One region of the Streptomyces sp. NPDC050416 genome, then DNA from elsewhere that is predicted to be linked to it. Evidence: riboswitches for the same ligand, from Rfam matches in the RefSeq annotation. Region 1 holds a riboswitch; the other holds the start of a gene.
The links. Region 1 has a riboswitch for cyclic di-AMP ahead of ACIBL4_RS08665 (transglycosylase SLT domain-containing protein). Riboswitches for the same ligand answer to the same signal wherever they lie in the genome.
Positions count from the first base shown of each region.

Region 1 (7,757 bases):
GACCGGGACGGCCGGGGAGCCGGCCGCACCCGGTGCCGATATCGGCCCCTCACCCTTCTGCGCACCCCGCTCCGTCCGGCCTCTGCCATCTCCCTGGCCCTCGTCCCGCGTACGTGCCGACGTCCTCATCTCGCCCCCTCACCACGCGCCCGCAGCGCCCGCCGCGCGCGCAGATAGCCGACAGGCCCGTACACCATCCCCCGGCGCTGCAACCGCGACAGCCGCCGCGGCCAGGGATGCGTCCGCGTGTCGTGGTCGCCCGGCGCCCCGCCGCCCTCCGTCTCGCGTACGGCGGTCAGCGCGCGGGCGTGGGCGAGGCCCCGGGGCAGTCTCGCGAGGAACGAGGGCAGCAGCGCGGGGCGGTTCACGAGCACCGCGGTGAGATACGCGGTGAGCCCGGCACCGTAGCCGTACGCCTGCGACTCCAAGTCCTGCCAGGTCTCCCGGTGGTGGTGCCACACCAGTGCGGACGGGGTGTAGCGCAGCCGGTGGCCTTCGGCGAGGACGCGGACGAAGCCGTAGAGGTCGTCGCCGCCCCGGGCGGCCGTGCCGGCACCGGTGGCCGGGTCGAAACCGCCGACGGAACGCAGGACGGCCGTCCGGAAGGCCATGTTCGCACCGGAGCCGAACCGCCCCGCCGTGAACGGGAACAGCGGCTCGTCACCCGGTGGCCGCGCCGGGTCGTACGTCCTTGGAGTGAAGCCTTTCGCGAAGCCGCCGTGGCTCTCCAGCAGCACCTGGGCCGGGGTGGTCAGCCGCGCGGGCAGGATCAGCCCGGTGCCGCACCCCAGTCCGGGGTCGGCGGCGAAGGGCGCGGTCAGTTCGGTCAGCCAGCGTGGATCGGCGACCACGTCGTCGTCCGTGAAGGCGACGACCTCGCCGCGCGCGGCCGCGAGACCCGTGTTGTGCGCGACCGCGAGGCCGGGCACCCGCTCGCAGACGTACCGCACGCGCTCGGCGTACTTCCGCTCGATGAGCTCCCGCGTCTCGCTCGTCACCGGAGCGTTGTCCACGACGACGATCTCGAACCGCGGATGGTCCTGCGCCAGCAGCGAGTCCAGCGCCCGGGCCAGCTGCCCGGCCCGCTCCCGGGTGGCGACGACGACACTCGTGTACGGCAGCTCACCGGCCTCAGGAGCCTGCCGCGCCTTCTCCGGCTCCGCGAGCACGGTCTTCACCCGCTCTGCGAGCAAGACCTTCGCCCGCTCCGCGAGCACCGCCCTCGGGTCCGCCCCCTCCGGCACCCGCCCGAGCAGCGTCCCCACGGGCCGCCCGACCCGTCTGACCAGCACGAACACCTCGCCGTGCGTCACCGGCGGGCTCCCCGGGCCCGGTCTGAGCACCGCCTCGTCACCGTCGAGGTCCAGCTCGGCGACCTGTACCGCCTCGATGTCCAGGAACCGCCGTATCTCCTCCTGCGCATGTCCCGAACGGGCCATGGGCCCCTCCCCCCTCGTCGTCAGGATCGTCGTCAGGTACGGCGCAGCCGGGCCGCGCCCTTCAGGGTCCGCGCGGCCAGCGCCGCGAGCCGTGGCCTGCCGCGGACGAAGCTGTGCGCGCGGCGCGCCGGCTCGCGGCTCAGCCAGTGCAGTGCCGCGCCCGCCCCCGGTCGCGTCACCGCACCCTCGTACACGGGCAGTTCGCCCGTCTTCAGCGCGTCCTTGTACTCGGCCGCGCCCCGTCCCAGGTCGAGCATGCCGATGCCTTCGGCGGCCGCCGCCTCGGCCATGCGCAGGTGCAGCACCAGACCCGGCGAGTACTTCGCGAACTCCGGGTCGTAGGCCGGGAACCAGCAGGCCAGGACCGATGCCGAGCGCAGTCCGAAGTGCGCGGCCAGCGGGCGCCGGCCGGCGTACAGCACGGACAGCGTGCCGCTGCACTCGGGCGCCCGGGTCTCGGCCAGCCGCCCCACGAGCCGGGTGATCCACTCCCGGGCGAACCGGTCCCGGCGGCCCGTCCTGCGGTACTGCGCCGACTTCCACTCCATGAGCGTGCGCAGCGCGGCCGGCTCGCGTTCGTCGAAGACGAACCGCAGCTCGCCGACCTGCCGGCCCAGCCTGCGCTCCTTGGCCAGGGTGGTCTTCAGGAACTTAGGCGACTGGGCGCGCAGCACCGACTCGTACGTCTCGTAGCCCTTCTCCACGTCGATGACGTAGGTGGCGTGCTCCTCGGCCGCGTACCGGACGAACAGCCGCTGCTCGGCCTCCAGGTTGTCGAAGGCGAAGCTCGACAGCGAGCAGGCCCGCAGCAGTTCGCCTGTGTCCAGACGCAGGCCGGGCCGCAGGATCGCGCCCTGCGCGTCCGAGACGCCCAGGCCGATCGCCCGTCCTTGCCCCAACGGGCCCCGTTCATGGGGCAGGAAGCCGGCCGGCTCCAGCCCCTCGTACACCACCGCTACCCGCGCCTGCGGCTTCACCAGGCCGACGGCTTCGGTGAACTCCGGTTCCATGAAGGGGTTGCGCGGTGTCTCCGACGCCGCGCGCAGCGCGCGCCAGCGCTCCTTCTCCCCCTCGCCGAGCTCCCCGGGCACACCCACACGAACACGCCCACTGCTCAACCCGACCCCCCGATCAAGTCCCCCTGGACACTTGGAAGGTACCGCCCGAGACGGCCTCGACGGTAGGTAGCGGACCATGTTGTTGCCAACTGGTGCAGAGGCCTTCAACCGGGCAATCGGCGTGCGCCGTGCGATGAAACGAAGGGGCGCGTTGTCCGTATTCTCTGATCATGGCCGCACCCCTCGCGTATTCACTCATCGCCACCGACCTGGACGGGACGCTGCTGCGCGGCGACGACACCCTGTCCGACCGGTCCCTCGCCGCGCTCACGCGGGTGGTGGACGCCGGTGCCCGGCACCTCGTGGTGACGGGCCGGCCGGCGCCGAGAGTGCGGCCGCTCCTGGACGACCTCGGCTGTACGGGGCTCGCGGTGTGCGGACAGGGCGCGCAGGTGTACGACGCCGGCGCGGACCGGCTGCTGTGGTCCATCACGCTGGACCGGGAGCTGGCGGAGACCGCCCTCGGGAAGATCGAGGCCGAGGTGGGACAGGTGTACGCCGCGGTCGACCAGGACGGGGTCGACGGCCTCACGCTCATCGAGCCGGGTTACCTGATGCCGCACCCGACCCTGCCGGCGGTGCGGGTCGACCGGCGCGACGACCTGTGGGGCGAGCCCATCAGCAAGGTGCTGCTGCGCCATCCCCACCTGTCGGACGACGAGTTGGCGGCGACGGCCCGCTCGGTGGTCGGTTCACTGGCGACGGTGACGATGTCGGGGCCCGGCACGGTCGAGCTCCAGCCGTGCGGCATCACCAAGGCCACCGGCCTGGCGCTGGCCGCCGAGCACCTGGGGCTGCGGCCGGCGGACACCCTCGCCTTCGGTGACATGCCCAACGACATCCCGATGTTCGACTGGGCCGCCCACGGCGTCGCCATGGCCAACGCCCATCCCGAGCTCAAGGCCGTGGCCGACGAGGTCACCCTGTCGAACGAGGACGACGGCATCGCCGTCGTCCTCGAACGGCTGCTGGGCGGGACGGATCAGTACGGGCCGTTGACGTTGTCGATCGAGCCGTAGCGCGCCGCCGCGTAGTTGCAGGCCGCCGTGATGTTGGCGACCGGGTCGTACGGGTCCCACGACGTGCCGTCCACGTGGTAGGCCTGGAAGGTCGGGTCGATGGTCTGGAGCAGACCCTTGGACGGCGTGCCCTTGGCGGCGTTCGAGTCCCAGTTGTTGATCGCCTGGGGGTTGCCGGACGACTCGCGCATGACGTTGCGGTAGATGCCGTCGTACGAACCCGGGATCCCCTTCTGCGCCATGATGTCCAGCGCCTCGCGGATCCAGCCGTCCAGGTTGTTCGCGTAGGTCTTCGCGGAGGCCTGGGTGGCCTGGGCGACGCCACCGGCGGGCTTCGCGGCCGGCTTGGCGGGGGCGGAGGACTTGGTCGCCGTCTTCTTCCCGGCGTCCGCCTTGGCCGTCTTCACCGTGAGCTTCAGACCCGGGTGGATCAGCTGCGGGTTGTCGCCGACCGCGGCGCGGTTGTCCTTGTAGAGCTGCTTCCAGCCGCCCGACACGTCGTACTTGTCCGCGATGCGGGCGAGCGAGTCGCCCTTGGCGACGGTGTACGTGAGGGACTTGGCGGTCTTGGCCGCCTGCGGCACGGACTGCGCGACGGTGGGTGCGCTCTGGGCCGGCTGGGCGGCGCTGGCCTGCGTCGCGCCGATCAGCGGCAGGACGAGCGCCGCTCCGCCGGTGCCGGCGGCCATGACGCGACGGGTGAACTGACTGGTTCTGGGACGACGGTGCTTGCCTCGGGGCATGGGGATGTTCCTCTCCGGCGCCTGCGAGGTGAGCTGTCGGGTTCGGGCCGGGAGGTGCCCGGCCGCCTACGGCGCTGTGTGCCGTACGCGGCTTCACCCCGAGCCGTTCCGCTGCGCGGACCGGCGACTTACCTGGGTCCCCCGCTCCTGCCCTGCGTGAGTGAGTGGGTTCGTGTGGGGTGTCCGGGCGGTGGCAGGATTCGGCGATCCGCCGGACAGGCCCGGAACGTATGCGAGAGCACATGTCGGGAACAAGCACCGGAGTCACATATCGAGCGATTGACCTTGGTCAGGGGCGTATGGGGCACTTGATCCTTTGCTGAAGCCAAGGCTCAACTTGCGTGCGGCGGAAGGAGGTACGGGTCGGTGCCGGAGTGGGATGTCACAGGGGATAACGTGACTCAACTCACTGATCACGAGTCCGTGGGGCGATTTGCACTTAGGGGAATTCGCTTATCCAACGCCGCAAATCGTGCATAGCTCGCTATTGACGGGTAAGTCGATAAATGTCTGCTCTTATGAGCTGATCGAAAACATTGCGGTCCTGATCGGATACCACCCGGCCTGTAACCCTGGGCGCTGGCGGTGATCGAAACGTGACCGGATACGCTGACTCGAGTGATGGCAGCGACCTATCGACAAACCGCGTAATCACCGGCAGACACCAGCAGACAGGAGACCCCTCGTGACCGACGTCGGGCCGTTCGGGCTGAGCGTGCGGGACCAGGCTCTGGAGGCCGATGTCCAGGCCGGGATGGCGGCTGTCGAGGAAGGCTTGCTCGAGGCCACCAAGAGTGAGGTGCCCTTCATCACGGAGGCCGCCCAGCACCTGGTCCGGGCCGGTGGCAAGCGGTTCCGTCCGCTGCTCGTGATGCTCGCCGCCCAGTTCGGCGACCGGTACGCGCCCGGGATCGTGCCCTCGGCCGTCGTCGTGGAGCTGACCCACCTCGCCACGCTGTACCACGACGACGTGATGGACGAGGCCACGGTGCGGCGCGGGGTGGCGAGCGCGAACGCCCGCTGGGGCAACTCCGTCGCGGTCCTCACCGGAGACTTCCTCTTCGCCCGCGCCTCGCACATCCTGGCCGACCTCGGCCCGGAGGCGGTGCGGGTGCAGGCCGAGGCGTTCGAGCGGCTGGTGACCGGGCAGATCCTGGAGACGGCCGGACCGCAGGACGGCCGCGACCCGGTCGAGCACTACCTGGACGTGCTGGGCGGCAAGACCGGCTCGCTGGTGGCGGTGTCGTGCCGGTTCGGGGCGATGATGTCCGGCGCCGACGACACGGTCGTGGACGTGCTGACCCAGTACGGCGAGCGGCTCGGTGTCGCCTTCCAGCTCGCGGACGACGTCCTGGACATCGCCTCCGACTCCCACGAGTCCGGCAAGACGCCCGGCACCGACCTGCGCGAGGGCATCCCCACGCTCCCCGTGCTGCGGCTGCGCGAGCGCGCGGCCCGGCTCGGACTCGCGGAGGACATCGCCCTGTGCGAGCTGCTGGACTCCGACCTCACCGACGACGACCGGCACGCCGAGGCCCTGCGCCTGCTGCGGGCCCACCCGGCGCTGGAACAGGCCCGGCGGGACACCGTCCGCTACGCCCAGGACGCCCGCTCGGCGCTGGCGCCGCTGCCCGACTGCACCGCGAAGACGGCGCTGGTGGAGCTGTCCGACGCGGTGGTGCACCGGGCCGGTTAGCGCGTTTTCCCCCACGACCCCTACGGGTCGGGGGAGATGCGGCCCTCTCGTGTCATACCGCAGCAGTACGTGGAGTTGAGCCCGGGGTCTGACGTATCTCGCCGGCCGATTTGGTCAGATGGTCACCACGGAAAGCACCACTCCTCACCAGTTCGGGTGAGAATGGCGGCTCAGGGACGAGTGCGTGCACGACACGGACAGCCGCCGCCGATCACGGAGGTAGGGCACACATGGCACCGTACGCATCCGACGACAGCACGACCGCCGGGGAGGCCGACGAGCAGCGCTCCGGGCGGCGCAAAGCCGCGCGGTACGTCGTCCCGGTCACGGTGGTGGGGGTGGCGGCCGCGACGATCGGGCTGGTCCCCGCACTCGCCGATTCCGGTGACCCCGACCTCCCGAAGATCACCGCACAGCAGCTCATCGAGAAGATCGCCCAGTCGGACATCCAGCAGCTGTCCGGCACGGTGAAGATCAGCACGGACCTCGGCCTGCCGGACCTCGGCGGGCTGGAGAGCAGCCTGATGTCCGGTGCCGCGAGCCGGGGCCAGGGCGGCTCCTCCGCCGACCCGACGGCCAAGCTCACGGAACTGGCCTCCGGCACGCACACCCTGCGTGTCGCGGCCGACGGCCCGGACAAGCAGAAGCTGTCGCTGCTGGAGAACGCCGCCGAGTACAGCATCGTCCACAACGGCAAGGACGTCTGGGGCTACGACAGCAAGTCGAACGAGGTCTACCACGGCACCGCCTCCGACAGCCCGGAGCGCGGGAAGGACCAGCAGCCGCCGGCCGCGCCGAAGGACTTCGCCGAGGAGGCGCTGAAGGCCACCGACGACACGACCGCCGTGACCGTGGACGGCACCGCCCAGGTCGCCGGCCGGGACGCCTACAAGCTGGTCATCAAGCCGAAGCAGTCCGGCTCGACCGTCGGCGCGGTCACCGTGGCCGTGGACGCGAAGACCGGCATGCCGCTGAAGTTCACGCTGACCCCGGCGAGCGGCGGCGCCGCCGTCGTCGACGCGGGCTTCACCCAGGTCAGCTTCGCCAAGCCGGCCGCCTCGGCCTTCGACTTCACCCCGCCCAAGGGCGCGAAGGTCACTGAGGAGAAGGACGCCGCCAAGGACTTCGGCAAGGGCTCCGACAAGCACTTCGGCAAGGGCTTCGACAAGGGCGGGGCGCGCGAGCACGCCCCCAAGGCCGGGGAGGGCCCCGGCAAGGGCCACGACGGCATGAAGACCATCGGCGAGGGCTGGAGCTCCATAGCCACCTTCGACACCGGCGGCGAGGGCATGCCCTCGGGCAAGGCCGGCGGCGAGTTCGGCGGCTTCATCGACTCGCTCGGCGACAAGGTCACCGGCAAGTTCGGCTCGGGCACGGTCTTCTCGACCCGCCTGATCAACGCCCTGATCACCGACGACGGCAAGGTCTACGTGGGCGCCGTCACCAAGGACGCGCTCGTGAAGGCGGCCGACGCCGGGAAGTAAGTCCCGAACTCCCGCGGGACTCGGAGAGAACGAGGAAGCCGATGGGCGAACCGTCCGCCACGGAGCCGGAGCAGCGGGGCGATCAGGCCGGGGACCCGGTCATCGCCACGCGCGCGCTCACCAAGCGCTACCGCGGCGGACAGCTCGCCGTCGACGGCCTCGACCTGACCGTCCCGGCGGGCAGCGTCTTCGGCTTCCTCGGTCCCAACGGCTCCGGCAAGACCACCACCATCCGCATGCTGATGGGCCTCATCGAGC
Region 1 is NZ_JBITII010000002.1:769,473-777,229, reverse strand. Features, by position in the region: gene ACIBL4_RS08680 (glycosyltransferase) at 126-1,439, opposite strand; gene ACIBL4_RS08675 (GNAT family N-acetyltransferase) at 1,472-2,536, opposite strand; gene ACIBL4_RS08670 (HAD family hydrolase) at 2,728-3,576, shown strand; gene ACIBL4_RS08665 (transglycosylase SLT domain-containing protein) at 3,540-4,319, opposite strand; cyclic di-AMP (ydaO/yuaA leader) riboswitch at 4,323-4,496, opposite strand; gene ACIBL4_RS08660 (polyprenyl synthetase family protein) at 5,005-6,015, shown strand; gene ACIBL4_RS08655 (outer membrane lipoprotein carrier protein LolA) at 6,246-7,499, shown strand; gene ACIBL4_RS08650 (ABC transporter ATP-binding protein) at 7,541-7,757, shown strand, end outside.

Region 2 (7,757 bases), on a different contig from region 1:
CCCCTGACCCGTTTCGAGGGCCAGGGACTGGACAAGGGACATGTCGTGAACGACCTCCTCTTCCGCCGCGTACAGCACGTGGACCAACCCCCCGCCGGCGCCTGACCGCACTCCCACCGGACCCGCACCCGTATCCCTCCCGCCTGCGGACAGCGCCCATCCGTCGTTAGGGTCAATGCCGTGGCCACCTGCCCCCCACACACCTCGTATCCCAGCGTTCCCCCCAGCGGCCCCACCACCGGTGGGCCCTTCACCGGCGCACCCGCCGCCGCACCCCTGCGGCACGCCCACTGGTGGCAGCGCACATGGGTGCGCTACGGCGCGCTGACCACGCTGCTCGCGATATCCGGCCTCGTCATCCTCGCCCTGGTCCGCGAAGAGACCGGCACGGAAGGGTTCCTGGTCGGGCTGGGGCTGGCCACGCTCCCGGTGCCCCTGCTCATAGCCTCGTTCCGCTGGCTGGACCGGGTCGAACCGGGCCCCTGGCGGAACCTGCTGTTCTGCTTCGCCTGGGGCGCCTGCGCGGCGGCGCTGATAGCGATCGTCGCCAACAGCTTCGCGACCCGGTGGATAGCGACGGCCACGGCGGATCCCTCCAGCGCGGACACACTCGGCGCGACCGTCATAGCGCCGGTGGTCGAGGAGATCGCCAAGGCGGCGGCCGTCTTACTGGTCTTCCTCTTCCGCCGCCGCGACTTCACCGGCATCCTCGACGGAGTCGTCACAGCCGGCGTCACCGCCACCGGCTTCGCGTTCACGGAGAACATCCTCTACCTGGGCACCGCCTTCGGCACCGACCAGCTCACCGGCGGCACCGGCATCGCCTCCGTCACGGCGGCGACCTTCTTCGTGCGCATCATCATGTCGCCGTTCGCGCACCCGCTCTTCACCGTCCTCACCGGCATCGGCTTCGGCGTCTCCGCGCTCGCGGCGGACCGCCAGCACATCCGCCGCGTCGCCTTCCCGCTCTCGGGGCTGCTGCTCGCGATGGGCATGCACGCGACGTGGAACGGCTCGTCCTCGTTCGGCGAGTACGGGTTCTTCGCCGTGTACGCGGCGTTCATGGTGCCCATCTTCGGGCTGCTGACGTGGCTGGTGATCTGGACCCGGCAGCGGGAGCTGAGGACCGTACGGGCGGAGCTGCCCGCCTACGCCGTGGCCGGGTGGCTGTCCCCGGTCGAGCCGTACGCCCTCGGCTCCATGCGGGCCCGGCGGATCGCCCGCCAGTACGCCCGCCGCCACGCGGGCCGGGCGGCGGCACGGGAGGTCGCGCGCTACGAGGCGTACGCGACGTCCCTGGCGTTCCTGCGGCACCGGGGCCGGCGCGGCCGCGCCGGTGCCGACTTCGTCGTACGGGAACGGGAACTGCTGGACGAACTGTGGCGCCGCCGCGAGACGGCCCGTCCCGCGCTGGACTACGCCGCGCGCATCACGGCCCCTCCGGTACCGGTGGCGGCCCCGCCGTGGCCGGTGCACGGGGCGTACGGGTACGGCCCTACGACGACCCCGACACAGGCGCCGACGCCGACGCCGTATCCCGCGTACGAGACGCCGTACCCCGCGTACAACCCCTACCGGTCCTAGCCGACCCCCCAATCGGCCACCGGTCGGAACCGCTCAGGCCGAAGCCTCCGTGAGCCGCCCGGCCTCCGCCTCCGTCAGCGTCAGCTCCCCGACCCCGATCAGCGCGGGCAGCTGCTCCACCGTCCGCGCGGAGGCGATCGGCGCCACCACGGTCGGCTGGGCCGCCAGCCAGGCGAGGGCGACCGTGGCGACGGGGACGTCATGGGCCGCGGCGATCTCGTCGAGGGCGTCGAGGACCCGGCGGCCCCGCTCGGTCTGAAGGTGCTGGGCGGCACCGCCCGCCCGCGCGCTGTCGACGCTCGTACCGGGCCGGTACTTGCCGGTCAGGAAGCCCGACGCGAGCGCGTAGTACGGGACGGCCGCCAGGCCGGTCCGCGCGGCGAGGTCCTGGAGCTCGCCCTCGTAGGTGTCGCGGGAGACCAGGTTGTAGTGGGGCTGGAGGGCCACGTACCGGGCGAGTCCCTCGCGGTCGGAGAACTCCAGGGAGGCCCGCAGCCGCTCCGCGGAGATGTTCGAGGCGGCGATGTACCGCACCTTCCCGGTCGTCACGAGTTCGTCGAGCGCGCCGATGATCTCCTCCACCGGCACGTCGGGCTTGTCGTAGTGCGTGTAGTACAGGTCGATGTAGTCGGTGCCGAGGCGCCGCAGGGAGGCATCGGCGGCGGCCTTGATGTTGGCGGGGGACAGGCCCTGGAACTGGGGGTGCTGGCTGACCTTCGTGGCGACGACGACGTCCGCGCGGTTGCCCCGCGACGTCAGCCACTTGCCGAGGACGGTCTCGGACTCGCCGCCCTGGTTGCCGTCCGCCCACGCCGAGTAGACGTCGGCGGAGTCGACGAAGTTGCCGCCGGCGGCGGTGTACGCGTCGAGGACGGCGAACGACTGTGCCTCGTCCGCGGTCCAGCCGAAGACGTTGCCGCCGAGGGCGAGCGGGAAGACCTCGAGGTCGGAGGAGCCGAGCTTGCGAAGAGAAGTCATGCTCCGTGTCAACGGCCGTGCGGGGGAGGCCCATTCCACAGCGGACGCAAAACTCCCGTAAACGGCCCCGCACGAAACCCCGCACGAGACCGGAAACGCCGCCGTCGCTCAGACGTTCAGGCCCTTGCCCCGCAGCCACGCGAGCGGGTCGATGCCGTTGCTGGAGCCACCGGTGTGGACCTCGAGGTGCAGATGCGCCCCGGTGACGTTGCCGGTCGCGCCCACGCGGCCGATGACGTCGCCCGTGCTGACCTTCTGGCCGACGCTGACGCCGATGGACGACTGGTGCGCGTACCAGATCTCCGTGCCGTCATCGAGGGTCAGGACGGTCTTGTAGCCGTACGAGCCGTTCCAGCCCGCCTCGGTGATGGTGCCGCTGTGCACCGCCTTGATCGGCGTGCCCGTGGGGGCGGCGAAGTCGAGGCCGGTGTGGTAGCCGGAGGACCAGTAGGCGCCGGCCTGACCGAAGGTGGAGGTGATGGTGTACGCGGAGGTCGGCAGCGTGTACTGCTTGGCGAGGGCGGCGAGCCGCTCGGCCTCGGCCTTCTTCCGGGCCTCCTCCTCCGCCTTCTTCTTGGCTTCGGCGGCCTTGGCCTTGGCTTCCTGCTCGGCCTTGGTGGCGGCCTCCGCGGCCTCCTTGCGGGCGGCTTCGGCGGCGTCCTGCGCGGCCTTGGTCTCGATCTGTTCCTGCTGGTGCTCGACCTGCGCCATGATCCGGGCGCGCAGTGCCTCACCGGCGCCGGAGGTGCCCTGCTCGGTGTCGGCGGACGCCGTGGCGAGGTCGCTGAGCGGAGTGGCGGAGCCTTCGGGGGTGTCGTCGTCCGAGATGAGGGAACCCACCGAGGGAAGGTCCGGGACGGAGATCGACACCGGCGGCTTGCCGGTCTGGGCGCTGGCCATGCCGCCCGCGCCCACGGCGGCTATGACGCCGACGCCGAGGACGGTGGAGCTGCGCGCGAGGCCTCCGCCGCGCTGCTTGGTGACGCGATGCCGGCCACGGATGGGGCGGATGGACTCCGCGGTGGGGTTCCATTCCTGGAACGGGCCCTCGTCGGTGTGGTGACCGCCGTAGCCGAAGGTTTCGGTGTCGCGCTGGTTCGGCGCGGACGGGGCCGCGGGGGCAGGCCGGTTGGACGCCACGTGGGCGTACTCCTTTCCTTCCTTCTCGCCTACCGGGTTAGCTGACGGGTTCGGAGCAGGAAGGTCTCCTACGCGCGTATACCGGCCGTGCTTCCACGGCGGCATCCGCTCGATTCACCCCAAGTGGTGGTTCCCCGGTTCCCTTTCAGGATTCGGCGCGTGCGCACGGAGCCGCCTTCTGTGACGGCTGGGACGACCGCGCTGCGTTATCGAACGTTAATAGACGCGCGGTGGGTATTCCAGCGATTCCGCTTGATCATTAACCTTTTTCGCGCGGACCAACCTGCCATGACCGGCCTAAAACGGGCGAGTTGACCGCTGCGCAAGTGACTCACGGGTTTTGACGGTGTGTCAGTTGTGATGCGGAGCGGTGTGATTCACTCACCGACAGTGATGTCGGCAGTAATGGAGAACCCAGGAAACACCGAGGGCCGGAACCCTTTCGGATTCCGGCCCTCGGCCTTCAGTAGCGGGGACAGGATTTGAACCTGCGACCTCTGGGTTATGAGCCCAGCGAGCTACCGAGCTGCTCCACCCCGCGTCGTTGTGACTCCAGTGTACGCCATCCGCGGGACCACTCGCGCACACCCGGTACTCAGCGGCCCGGGTCGCCCGTCCGCGCTGTCGTAGCGGCCCTGGAGGCAGCGCGACCCGCGAGGCGGCCAGGCTGCAGGATCCGTGGGCCGATCGGCCCGAGCTCAGGGCGTCAGGTGGTGGTTCGGGGCCTTGGCGCGCTCCTCGTGCTCCGGGAGGACGAGGACCTCCACTCCCCCGGCCGCCAGCAGGCCGCTGCCGTCGGCGTCCGCCACGAAGGTGTCCGGCTCGCGCCAGGCCGTGACCACGCGTCGCACGCCCGCGTCGAGGATCAGCCGGGCGCAGGGTGCGGGGCGGGAGGCCCGGCGGGCGCAGGGCTCCAGGCTGCTGTAGACCGTCGCGCCGGCGAGCCTGGGGTCGGCCGGGTCGAGCTTGGCCAGGGCCGCCTCCTCGGCGTGCACGAGCGGGTCGCCGCCCTCGCGGGAGTGGCCGCGGGCCAGTTCGGTGCCGTCGGCCGCGACGACCACCGCGCCGACGCTGAACGCCGTGTCCGACGGCGGGCACTGCGCGGCCAGTTCGCAGGCCAGGGCCAGCCAGTGGTGGTCGGCGGCGACGGGGAGGGGGCCGGTGCCGGGAGCGGTCGGCTCGTAGCGCATGAGGACCACGTCCTCTATCCGCCGGGTCTCCAGCAGCCGGAGCCGGCCGGACTGGTAGCCGCCGGGTCCGAAGAGGCGGGGGGCCCCGGGGTCACCGACGAAGAGCGGGGCGAGGACCAGCTGGAGTTCGTCGGCGAGGCCCTGGGTGAGGAGCTGGGTGTGGATCAGGCCGCCGCCCTCGACCATGAGGCGCCGTACGCCCCGGACGTCGTGCAGGTGGGTGAGGAGCCGCCGCCAGTCGAGGTCGGCGCCGAGGGGGACGACGTCGGTGGCGTCGGCGGCATCGGTGCCATCGGCAGTGGCGAGGCCGAGGGCACGGGCGCGTTCGGCGCCCTGGTCGGTGGTGTAGAGGACCTTCTGGCCGCCGGTGTGCCAGAACTGTGCCGCCGGGTCGAGGTCGCCGGAGCCGCTGACCGTGACCTTGAGGGGGTACTCCGGCAGGCCGGCCGCCGTGCGGGCGGCGCGCCGCTCGGGTGAGTTGACCAGCAGGCGCGGGTTGTCGGCGCGGACGGTGCCGGCGCCGATCAGGATCGCGTCGACGGACGCCCGGACCTCGTCGACCCGGTCGAAGTCGGCCGGGCTGGACAGGAGCAGGCGTTCGGGGCCGGTGTCGTCCAGGTAGCCGTCGAGGGAGACGGCGGCGGACAGCAGGACGTACGGGTGGGGCATCGACGCTCCCGGCTCGTGGAAACTCGTGACGGACGGCGGACTGACGGGACGGCGGACTGACGGGACGGGCTTGGTTCAAGTTTGAAACAAACCTACACTGGGTGCATGACGACTCGCTGGCTCACCCCCAAGGAGCAACGCGCCTGGCGCGCGTACATCGCCGCCTCGCTGCTCCTGGAGGACGCGATCGACCGGCAGCTCCAGCAGGACGCCGGCATGCCGCACCTGTACTACTCCATCCTCTCGGTCCTGTCGGAGTCCCCGGAGCGGCGGCTGCGCATGACCGATCTCGCCGAGCGGCTGAAGATCACGCGCAGCCGGCTGACGTACGCGGTGACGCGGCTGGAGAAGGACGGCATGGTGCGGCGCGAGGCCTGCCGGTACGACAAGCGGGGCAGCATCGCGGCCTTGACGGACGACGGGTTCGCCGTACTGGACCGGGCAGCGCCCGGGCATGTCGAGACCGTGCGGAGCTTCCTGTTCGACCGGCTCAGCGAGGAGCAGGTGGAGCAACTGGAGGAGATCTCCACGGCGATCGCACAGGGGCTCCAGGAGGACGGGACGCGGCCGGCGTCGGACGACGTGCCGTGGCGACGGAGGTCCTCCACGGCCTGTTCGTGAGCCGCCTTTGGTGAGGCACGTCACAACACACCTCGATCTCACCGCCTTTCATTGCTTCAAATTTAAAGCAAGTGTAGGGTTCCGGACGTGGATCTGCTTCAAATCTGAAGCAGACTGCAAGCCGACGGCTGTGCAGCCGAACAGGAACGGAACCCGGAGGCCCCGCATGCCCGACACCCCCGCTGTCCTCGCCACCCCGCGCTCCCGCGTCCGGGTCCCGCTGCGCTTCCACGACGGCTACGAGGTCGACGCCGAGGTCGTCACCTTCCACGGCCTGGCCGACGGCCAGGAACACGTGGCCGTCGTCCTGGGCGAGCCCGGTCCGGTTCCGCTGGTGCGGCTGCACTCCGAGTGCCTGACCGGGGACGTGTTCGGCTCGGCCCGCTGCGACTGCGGCCCGCAGCTGCGCGAGGCCGTCGAGCGCATCGCCGAGCGCGGCGGCGTGCTCCTCTACCTCCGCCAGGAGGGCCGGGGCATCGGCCTCTACAACAAGCTCGACGCGTACGCCCTCCAGGACGAGGGCCTCGACACCTACGAGGCGAACGCGGCCCTGGGGCTGCCGGAGGACGCCCGCGACTACACGGCGGCGGCCCAGATGCTCCGGGCCCTGGGCGTCGGCGAGCTCGACCTGCTCTCCAACAACCCCGACAAGGCCGCCCAGCTGCGCGACCTGGGCGTGGCCGTCCGCGACCGCGTCCCCACGGGCGTCTTCACCACCGCGCACAACGTCCGGTACCTGCGCGCGAAGGTCCTCCAGACCCAGCACACGCTGCCGCTCGTCGCGCTGACGGGGCTCAGCGCGGGCTGAGCCTCCCGGCCCGGCCGGGTGCGTGAACGGGGCGGCTTGCCCCTCGGCTCATCGGGTACAGCCTTTGAAAGAGGGCGACCTCTGCAGTACCCGGAGCTTATGGAAAGTGACCGTTTCGTGACCGATCTCGGCGGCCCCGGCGACCCCCGGGCGAGGGGACCGGGCGATGGCCCGGAGGCCGTCGCGGCACAGATAGCCGATGCCGTGGAGAGCCTGACGGCCCTGTGGTCGGTCGCCGCCCAGGAGGCTGCACTGCGGCTGTCCCTGCACCAGCTGCGGGCGCTGCGCACCCTGGAGGCGGCGCCCGGCCTGAACCTGACGGCCCTGGCGGACCAGCTGGACATCGGCCTCCCCACCGCCAGCCGCCTCTGCGACCGCCTGGCGGCGGCCGGGCTCCTGGAACGCGCCCCGCACCCGGACACCCGACGCGAGGTGCAGCTGTGGCTCACCACGCACGGGCAGCACGTCCTGGGCGACGTCGCCGACCGCCGGACACGTGCCCTGACCACGGCGCTGGCGGCGATGGAACCGGCGGAACGGGTGGCGCTGAGCCGGGGCTTGCTGGGGTTCCTTGCGGCACGGGGCGCGGGGATCCCGCGCGTCGACGGGGCAGAGCGGGACGCCGGACCTGACGCGGCCGGCCCTCCTCCCGGGACCGACCCGCCCGGTGGGACGTAACGCCGTAACGCCCGTAGCGCCGTAAACAGGACGCCGTAGCGCCGCAAAAACAAGGGCAGGTCCGCCCCTCAACCCCCCGAGCCGTGACG
Region 2 is NZ_JBITII010000014.1:20,601-28,357, forward strand. Features, by position in the region: gene trmB (tRNA (guanosine(46)-N7)-methyltransferase TrmB) at 1-105, shown strand, start outside; gene ACIBL4_RS34395 (PrsW family intramembrane metalloprotease) at 181-1,584, shown strand; gene ACIBL4_RS34400 (aldo/keto reductase) at 1,618-2,562, opposite strand; gene ACIBL4_RS34405 (M23 family metallopeptidase) at 2,671-3,702, opposite strand; cyclic di-AMP (ydaO/yuaA leader) riboswitch at 3,714-3,870, opposite strand; tRNA gene ACIBL4_RS34410 (tRNA-Met) at 4,170-4,243, opposite strand; gene ACIBL4_RS34415 (dihydrofolate reductase family protein) at 4,401-5,561, opposite strand; gene ACIBL4_RS34420 (MarR family winged helix-turn-helix transcriptional regulator) at 5,667-6,182, shown strand; gene ribA (GTP cyclohydrolase II) at 6,349-6,990, shown strand; gene ACIBL4_RS34430 (MarR family winged helix-turn-helix transcriptional regulator) at 7,090-7,668, shown strand; gene ACIBL4_RS34435 (SpoIIE family protein phosphatase) at 7,737-7,757, opposite strand, start outside.
Region 2: linked by a shared signal. The riboswitch ahead of ACIBL4_RS34405 (M23 family metallopeptidase) and the one ahead of ACIBL4_RS08665 (transglycosylase SLT domain-containing protein) in region 1 are both predicted to bind cyclic di-AMP.